One region of the Roseateles albus genome, then DNA from elsewhere that is predicted to be linked to it. Evidence: predicted binding sites of a transcription regulator. Region 1 holds the regulator's gene; the other holds the start of a gene.

The links. Region 1 encodes LexA, which represses DNA repair genes until DNA is damaged. Its sites were predicted from a motif close to ACTGTATNNNNATACAGT; they were not measured.
Region 2: a site for LexA is predicted at 2,463-2,480, ahead of PRZ03_RS09345 (LexA family protein). Genes of this name have one in related genera too.

The regions. Positions count from the first base shown of each region.
Region 1 covers NZ_JAQQXT010000016.1:80,528-85,097, forward strand. The annotation lists gene gltX (glutamate--tRNA ligase) at 1-421, shown strand, start outside; tRNA gene PRZ03_RS20780 (tRNA-Ala) at 501-576, shown strand; tRNA gene PRZ03_RS20785 (tRNA-Glu) at 641-716, shown strand; tRNA gene PRZ03_RS20790 (tRNA-Asp) at 801-877, shown strand; tRNA gene PRZ03_RS20795 (tRNA-Ala) at 1,030-1,105, shown strand; tRNA gene PRZ03_RS20800 (tRNA-Glu) at 1,163-1,238, shown strand; tRNA gene PRZ03_RS20805 (tRNA-Asp) at 1,316-1,392, shown strand; gene lexA (transcriptional repressor LexA) at 1,588-2,319, opposite strand; gene PRZ03_RS20815 (asparaginase) at 2,419-3,366, shown strand; gene PRZ03_RS20820 (organic hydroperoxide resistance protein) at 3,384-3,809, opposite strand; gene PRZ03_RS20825 (MarR family winged helix-turn-helix transcriptional regulator) at 3,827-4,321, opposite strand; gene PRZ03_RS20830 (DUF1304 domain-containing protein) at 4,395-4,570, shown strand, end outside.
Region 2 covers NZ_JAQQXT010000004.1:408,732-413,301, forward strand. The annotation lists partial or broken gene PRZ03_RS09330 (DUF1810 domain-containing protein) at 1-201, shown strand, start outside; gene PRZ03_RS09335 (H-NS histone family protein) at 381-764, shown strand; partial or broken gene PRZ03_RS24165 (competence protein CoiA family protein) at 888-1,049, shown strand; gene PRZ03_RS09340 (hypothetical protein) at 1,086-2,318, shown strand; gene PRZ03_RS09345 (LexA family protein) at 2,553-2,936, shown strand; gene PRZ03_RS09350 (Y-family DNA polymerase) at 2,957-4,330, shown strand; gene PRZ03_RS09355 (PEP-CTERM sorting domain-containing protein) at 4,559-4,570, shown strand, end outside.

The DNA of each region.
Region 1 (4,570 bases):
ATTGGCCGTTCTGGTAGCTGCTCAATTACTAAAGCGTGGCCTGAATGTCGATGCTGAGGCCTTGGTTCCCATGTGCGCGCTCTTCAAAGACCGCTGCGCGACCACGGTCGCATTGGCGGACTGGCTGAGCATGTACTTCGCGCCGGTCCAGCCCAGCGCTGAAGATTTGGCGGCGCATGTCACCGAAACGGTAAAACCAGCGCTGCAAGCCTTGGCCGCTAAGTTTGCGGAGATTGACTGGAACAAGGTCGCCATTGCCGCTGCGATCAAGGAAACCGTCGCCGCGCATGGTCTGAAGATGCCGCTTTTGGCGATGCCGGTGCGGGCATTGGTGTGCGGACGGGTGCAAACCCCGAGCGTTGATGCTGTGTTGGCACTGTTTCCAAAAGAAATTGTGATCGAACGCTTGCGCAACTCATAAAATTCGTACTACAATCTACGTCTTGCTTGAACAGCGCGAAACGACAAGGCCTTGGAATTCAAGGTTTTGGAAGTTTTAAGGGGGTATAGCTCAGCTGGGAGAGCGCTTGCATGGCATGCAAGAGGTCAACGGTTCGATCCCGTTTATCTCCACCAAATATTATCGGTATAATGTTGATACTATTTGGATGGCGCGCAGTTCAGGAAGTTAGAAGGTTTAGTCCCCTTCGTCTAGAGGCCTAGGACACCACCCTTTCACGGTGACTACAGGGGTTCGAATCCCCTAGGGGACGCCAAGTTTTACAAAGCTTGGTAGTTGTTTGAAAATTTCAAAACAACTACAAATTTGTTAAGTATATATGTGATACACTTATATGCATGGAGTGGTAGTTCAGTTGGTTAGAATACCGGCCTGTCACGCCGGGGGTCGCGGGTTCGAGTCCCGTCCACTCCGCCAAAATTGTGACGTTCAGCAAGATGCTGAATTGGTTTGAAGCAGCGAAGTATTTGCTGTTAGGTATCGCTAAAAGCGGCCAAGATATTGGCCGCTTGTTTTTGAGTAGTGCAGTATTGAATAATCAAGCTTGAACAGCGCGATGCCCGGAATTTGGGGGTATAGCTCAGCTGGGAGAGCGCTTGCATGGCATGCAAGAGGTCAACGGTTCGATCCCGTTTATCTCCACCATTTGCTTTAGGGCGAGTGGCAGGCGCGCAGTTCAGGTGATTAAAATTTGAAGGTTTAGTCCCCTTCGTCTAGAGGCCTAGGACACCACCCTTTCACGGTGACTACAGGGGTTCGAATCCCCTAGGGGACGCCAAGTTTGACAATGCTTGGTATTCGTCGCAAAGATGAATACAAATTTTGTTCGATGCGCTGAAGCAATTCAATGCATTTGGAGTGGTAGTTCAGTTGGTTAGAATACCGGCCTGTCACGCCGGGGGTCGCGGGTTCGAGTCCCGTCCACTCCGCCAATATTGAAAGCCCCGGAAACATTTGTTTCCGGGGCTTTTTCTTTTACTGGTACAGCTTAGGCATCCTATAGCCAGTGCTGCATCATTTTGGATGTACAGCAAGATATCTCAGCCAATAAGATATCTCAGCCAATAAGATATCTCAGTCAATAGAAGCCGAGTTTGTCTGCAAGTCAAACTCAGCTTCACGATAGTTCAGAGAAACATCTGATTTCTTATCAATCCCACCGCCAAGCCCTCAAGCGAGAAACTCTCGTCGCCGGACTTGATGAGAATGGGTGAGAACTCAGGGTTCTCTGGCAAGAGCTCAATACCGCTGCGGCTGCGCTTAAAACGTTTCACCGTGACTTCGTCGCCAATACGGGCCACCACGATTTGGCCATTGCTGGCTTCACTGATCTTCTGGACGGCGAGCAAGTCGCCGTCCATGATGCCAATGTCTTTCATGCTCATGCCCCGCACCTTGAGCAAGAAATCCGGTTGGCGAGCGAACATATTCGCTTCAACGGTATAACTTTGTTCAATATGTTCTTGTGCCAGGATGGGCTGGCCTGCCGCTACCCGGCCTACCAGCGGCAAGGTGAGCTGCGCCAAACTCGCCAAAGGCAGGCTGAATTGAGTGCCAAACGATCGCTGTTTTGACTCTGATTCGGGAGCCTTGCGGCCGTCTCTCGCGTCCCGAGCCTCGTTCAAGGCGCGTAATGTGTCAGACTTCAGCCTGATGCCTCTCGAGGTGCCGCCGACCAATTCGATCACGCCTTTGCGGGCAAGGGCTTGCAGATGTTCTTCGGCGGCATTGGCGGAGCGAAATCCTAACTCTCGTGCAATTTCGGCTCGGGTTGGCGGCGCACCGGTGCTTTCAATGGCGCTGCGTACCAAGTCGAGGATTTGCTGCTGGCGGGCGGTGAGTTTGGGGCTGACATCCATGGAAGTCCTCTTTTATTGCTGGCCTGAATATATATCCAGTAACTGTATTTTCATCCAGGTTGACGAAAATTGCAAAACACAAATGAACTGATCAGTGGTTTGTCCCAAACAAACCGTGCGGATTTGGTGGTGATATTGGGCACCGGCGGCACGATTGCCGGCACAGCGCAAGATGCAGCCGACAACGTCGGCTATCAGGCGGCGCAGTTGGGCGTTGCAGAATTGGTGCAGGCTATTCCGCCTTTGGGGCGACGGCGGCTAGAAACCGAGCAAGTTGCCCAACTAGACAGCAAGGACATGGACTTTGCGACATGGCAAAAGCTCGCTGTACGCGTGGCAGCGCATCTGGCCAGGCCCGAAGTTGCAGGCATCGTCATCACCCACGGTACCGACACCTTGGAGGAAACCGCTTACTTTTTGCATCGCGTATTGGCACCTAGCAAGCCCTTGGTGCTGACCGCTGCGATGCGGCCTGCGACAGCGCTGCAAACCGACGGTCCGCAGAATTTGCTGGATGCCGTCAATGTCGCACTTGACCCTCAAGCGCATGGCGTGCTGGTCGTTTTTGCGGGTGCCGTGCATTCGGCCGCTCAAGTGCGCAAGATTCACAGCTACCGGGTGGATGCTTTCGCTTCGGTCGATGGCGCGCGGCTGGCAGTGGTGGAAGAGGGCGCGGTGCGATGGCTGGGCGCGCTTGAAGCCGGACAGCCGCCCTTTGGGCTGAGCCTTGTCAGTGCCGCAGCAGCGAACTGGCCCCGCGTGGAAGTTTTGCTGAACTACGCCGGCGCTGATGGTGCGATGGTCGATGCGCTGGTCAATTCCGGCGTGAATGGGCTGGTGGTAGCAGGCACCGGCAATGGCAGTCTGTCGCTGAAATTGGACGCCGCCTTGCGCGCAGCCCAGGCACGGGGGGTGGCCGTGCTGCGCAGCACTCGCTGTGATGCCGGCCCGGTGACCGAGTCCGCAGACGCCTTGCCCAGCGCCGGTGCGCTTAGCCCGGTCAAGGCCCGGGTCGAGTTGCTGCTCAGGCTGATGGCGGCCGGCTGACTGGCCGCCATCGAGTCTTAGACCACTGTCAAGGTCACGTCGATATTGCCGCGCGTGGCGTTGGAGTAGGGGCAGACTTGGTGGGCAGCTTGGACCAACTGTTCTGCTGCTTCACGCTCCATGCCGGGCAGGCTGATATGCAAGGCCACCTGGATGCTGAAGCCGGTTGGAATTGGGCCAATGCCCACATCGGCGGTGATGGAAAGATCCGCCGGCAGGGCCGTCTTCGTCTTGCCCGCTACGGCCTTCATCGCGCCAATGAAACAGGCCGAATAGCCCGCCGCAAACAACTGCTCCGGATTGGTGCCAGGGCCACCTGCGCCGCCCAGTTCTTTGGGGGTCGACAAGGTGACGCTGAGCGCGCCGTCCGGGGTTGCCGAGGTGCCTTCGCGGCCACCGGTGGAAGTTGCGTGGGCGGTGTAGAGAACTTTTTCGAGTGCCATTTTGCTGAAGTCTTTCTTCAAGGTTTGAGGGAAGGAACGGGGGAGTTATTGAGCTGCTGGCGCAGCTGATGCAGGCGCTGCGTCAGTGATTGGAGCTCTTCAAGCGTGCAGGCGGTCGCGCAGGCCATTTGTGGCGGAATCTGGCGGGCTCGCACGCGTAGCGCGTTACCTGCTTCACTCAGGAAAATATCGACCCGGCGCTCATCGTCAAGAGCGCGTCGTCGATTGATCAAGCCATTGTTTTCGAGGCGTTTGAGCAAGGGCGTTAGGGTGCCGGAATCGAGCGACAGGCGTTGCCCAAGGTTTGAAACGCTGACGCCATCCGACTCCCAGAGCAGCAACATCACCAAGTACTGCGGGTACGTGAGCCCAAGCGCCGCAAGCAAGGGTTTGTATTGCTTGGTCATTGCCAAAGAACTGGCATAAAGCGCAAAGCAGAGTTGCCGGTCCAGGTGCAGCCATTCGTCGGCACTGGACCTCGCTACTGCTGAAATGGCTTTTCGACTAGGCATGGGATGTAATGTAGGGTGCAATTCAATTGCATGCAATCTAAGTGGTTATTTGCAAACGGAGAGAGTCTCGATGATGACGCTGATCGCAAACGCTTTGCTGGCCCTGGTGGCTGGCCTGCACATCTATTTTTTGGTGCTGGAGATGTTTCTGTGGACCAAGCCGCTGGGGCTGAAGACCTTCAGGCTGACGCCCGAATTTGCCCAGGCCAGCAAGGCGCTGGCCGCTAATCAGGGGCTGTACAACGGCTT
Region 2 (4,570 bases), on a different contig from region 1:
CTCTTGGAATGCACCCAGCTGATGCTCGCAGTCCGAGGGAAGTCCGCATTTGAGGTCCTAGGGACGCCGGATGATTTGAAGTGCAGGTCTTGTATGACCTTGTTCAACGCTGCGGCACCTGAAGAACCTGCGTTTGGGAAGGCGCTTGAGAAGTTCTACTCGGGCAAGAAGGATGAGCGAACCCTAGAGTTGCTCAGGTAGATGGCCGAGGTTGAGCGAGATTTGCCAGCAAGGCATTTCCATGTTCCGTGTCCCTTTGAACGACGCTAATGTCAATTGCGGGCAGGTCCTACCGAGTTGACTTGAGTCTTGCTAACATTCAAGCAGTAGCGTTCTCCTGAACATCCAGTCCTTACGCTGCCCACAAAGAGGTCCCAAACATGGCTACTAAGAATCCCGGCACTGCTCTCGCTGCAATTAACGCCCAAATCGCCGCACTGCAGGCAAAGGCTGACACTCTCCGACGCAAAGAAGTCGCTGAAGTCATCGAGAGAATCAAAGGCGCAATCGAGCACTACAAATTGACGGCAGAGGACCTTGGCCTTGTCGGGCGCAAAGGGCGCAAAGCTGTAATTGCCAAAGCTGACGTTCCGACAAAGAAGCCGCGCAAGAACGCCGCGGTCAAGAAGCCTGCCGGGGTCATCAAATACACGGATGGGGCTGGCAACAATTGGACAGGCAAGGGCACTCGACCTGGTTGGTTTAAGGCGGCAATTGCTGCAGGCAAGACGGCTGAGGATTTGCTTGCCAACAAAGTGGGCTGACAAGTTTTGGGACCATTTTGATGGCCCAATGAGACGCACATTGCATTCAACAACTATCGCTCCCATCGTTGCCTACTGGAGTGTGTGGTGCTATCCGACAAATTTATGTCGATGATTCAGTAAGTGCGGCATATTCCTTTTGGCCTGCAGTTGGATGGTCGGCTTGTCGACGTCCGCGAAACACCCCGTGGCATCGCCTGCGGTTGCGTTTGCCCCGGCTGTGGGGCACCCCTTGTGGCCAAAAAGGGTGAGGTAAACGTCAATCACTTTGCCCACCTACTAGGAGCGGATTGCGCGACGGGTCCCGAGACATCTCTGCACATGGCTGCCAAGCAAATAGTTGCTGACAAGCTGTGGATTCAACTGCCCGGGCTGCCCATTGAGGCTGTTCGAATTGACCCTGTTTTCGGCACGTTCACAGCGCACAGAGTGTTCCATGAGCCTAAAAGGTGGCTGTTCGATTCTGTCGCCATAGAGAAGAGCGTTCAAGATGTCCGGCCTGACGTACTGGGCTACATCGCATCTGCAGTTGTTGCCGTGGAAATTAGGGTTACACACGCTGTAGGTGTCGACAAACGGGCCTACTTGAGTCATGTTGGCCTTCCCTGCATCGAGGTGAATCTTTCGAAGTCAGTTGGAAGGATATTTACCTTCGAAGAACTTGAGCGCTATGTAATTCACGAGGTTGAAAACAAGACTTGGTTGTTCCATCCGCAACGAGCGGCTTGGGAAGCGGAGCTTCTTGTCGGGTTCGAAGTGTGGCGTGCTGGCAAGCTGATAGGGCTTTCTGGTCGCAAGATGGGGCCTGCCGTTAAGGATGCCGAACAATTGGCCAATGAGCGGTACAAGGCTCTGCCATCTGCTGAGAAGTGGAGAAGGTTAGAAGACGAACTTGGCATTTCACGGTCACGGTTTCCAAGTTATCTCAGAGTGACCTTGCGGGAGGGCGAGGGTGCCGTGTGGGCTGAAAATGACCTCTGGCAGGGGGCTCTTTTTGCCCAATTCATTTTGAATAAACGCGCAGGAAGTTGTCTGCCAAGCCAGCAAGCTATTTGCCGTTGGCTTACCGAACGCTTCGGCGCCAGAAGCGGCTGGTTCGAAGGACTTCGAGCGGCGGTCAATGCTTACGTGCGATACCTTCGGGCATGTGGTTTTTTGTTTTGGAATGACGGCGGCTTTTTCGTCGCTCATGGCAAGTTGCAAATCCGACCACGTGAGCCAAGATTTGTGAAAGTTGCGACGGTCACTGCAGCTGAGGAATCGACACTGCACATCCAATGGCTTAGCCGTTGGCCGGATACTGAGCGACTACTTAGGTGGGCAGGGGAGCTTGGTAAGAATGCTCCCGAGCCCTTCGAGTGTGAATTGCTGGTGCACTGGCTTCTTGGGCTTACCGCACCGGCAAGTCATGTAGCTGTTTGCGAAGCCTTGGAAGGCGCCGGAGGAGACCCCCAGGACTTGGATGATGTCCTTTGTTGGCTTGGAGTTGTTATGCAAAGCAAGCGATATTTCTCCGTCGGGCAGCCAGCGCCTTGGTTGTGCACGCAGAGGTAGAAAACCCCGCCAACGTGAGTCTCCAACGCTGAGGGTCACGCCGACCGTTAAGCCATAAACAGGCTGAACATGTCGCTGCGTCAGCAAGGATGCTGCAAAGGTCAAGAATTTTGTTTATGGCCCTTCTGCCCGAGCAGGGTTTAAACTGTATGAATGTACAGTATTTCTCAAGCACGTTGCTCGACAGATGGTCCCTCCTCTCCAGTGCCCGTTGTGGCCGTGGATGGGGCCTGGGTGAAGAGCCTTCTGGGCTCAGTTCAAGCTGGCTTTCCCTCGCCTGCTGAAGACCACGGTGTCGAGCGCATTGACCTCAACAAGGAACTCATCAAACACCCGCAGGCGACCTTTCTGATGCGCGTGCGGGGAGCTTCTATGCGGGAAGCTGGCATTGATGACGGTGACGTTGTACTTGTCGACCGGGCCATCAAACCATCCCATGGTCATGTTGTGGTCGCCGTCGTTGACGGAGAGTTCACTGTCAAGCGACTATGGAAGCGCGGCAGCAATTTGAAGCTCCAAGCTGCTAACCCGACCTATCCGGACATCCTTCCACGCGACGGACAGACCGTTGAAGTCTGGGGGGTTGTCACGACTGCCATCAAATCGATGCGCGTCTGAACTCAGCATGTCGCCCCGCTATGTTTGCGCTTGTTGATGGCAATAATTTCTATGTGTCTTGCGAGCGAGTCTTCAGGCCTTCACTTGTCGGCCGGCCCGTCGTAGTTCTATCCAATAACGACGGTTGCGCCATCGCGCGCTCAAATGAAGCCAAAGCTCTTGGCGTGCGCATGGGCCACCCTTGGTTTCAATGCAAAGACTTCGAGCGGGACCATGGCCTCGTTGCTTTGAGCGCAAATTTTGCGCTCTATGGCGACATGTCTTACAGGATGATGGTTGTCGCGTCGAGCTATGCCCCGAGGCAAGAGAATTACTCCATTGACGAGTCATTTCTGGACTTCACGGGTGTTCAGGGTGATTTGGTCGTTATGTGTCGGAATATGCGTGCTCGAATTCTGCAGTGGGTTGGTATCCCCTGCGGCGTTGGCATCGGACCGACAAAGACTCTGGCCAAGCTTGCCAACTACATCTCCAAAACCACCGAACGCAAGCCGGGCAGCTACCCTGAGAGGCTGGCTCAGGTCTGTCACCTCGGCGCGATGTCGCAAGACGAATTGCATGCTGTCTTTGCCGCCACAGATGTCGGTGAAGTCTGGGGCGTTGGCAAGCGCATCGGCGCACAACTCCGTGATGGTGGCGTGTCCACAGTTCTTGACCTGGTGCGGCTTGATGCCTCCACGGTCAGACGACACTTCTCTGTGGTGCTCGAAAAGACCGTGCGTGAACTGCAGGGAGTTCAATGTATTGAAGTCGATGACGAACCCGCGCCGAAACAGCAAATTATGGTGAGTCGTTCCTTCGGTCATGTGGTGACGAAGGGGAGGGACCTGGCGACCGCCATCACTGAATACACAAGTCGCGCGGCAGAGAAACTGCGAGGGCAGGGTAGTGCAGCAGGGGCAATCGTCGTGTTTATACGAACAAGTCCCTTCCGCAAGGATGACCCTCAGTACAGCGCTACCGTGACTGTGCCTTTAGTTCGCCCCACGGCCGACAGCGCGCTGCTTGTGACTTCGGCGATTGCAGGTCTGCGCGGCATCTACAAGACAGGCTTCAAGTACGCCAAGGCTGGTGTGATGTTGGTTGATTTGCAGTCAACGGACGTGCAGCAGATGGAGCTGGACTTTGATTTCATAGAGCCCTTACCAGGGCCTGGTAGCGAACAGGGTTCGGGTTTGTCTGGGGCGGCAGTAGCTTGCCATCAAAGCGGACAGCGAGACCGCGTGAAATTGATGTCAGCGATGGATGCGGTCAATGGACGGTACGGGCGAGGCTCGTTGAAGCTTGCCGGCGCGGGGTTGGAAATTGACCGCAAGGGGTGGGCAATGAAGCAGGAGCGGCGGACGCCTCAGTACACGACTTGCTGGGGCGATATGGCGATTGTTAGGGCTTAGTTGCGGACGAACTTGGAACTCGGTTGATATCTTGATGGCGGTGCTATTTCTGTTGCTGCCTGTCACCGGCCACCTGGCCCCTACAACACATCTACCTCGCCACTATCTTAGGGGGGGCGGTTTGTAGGGTCGCATCTTTGGCTCCAAAGGTCAGGACGGCAACCCCTTGTTGAGACTTCAATAGGTCTGCTTGACAAGTTCAGGCTCAAATCAACAGGGAAGCACTCGATGGTCAAAAAA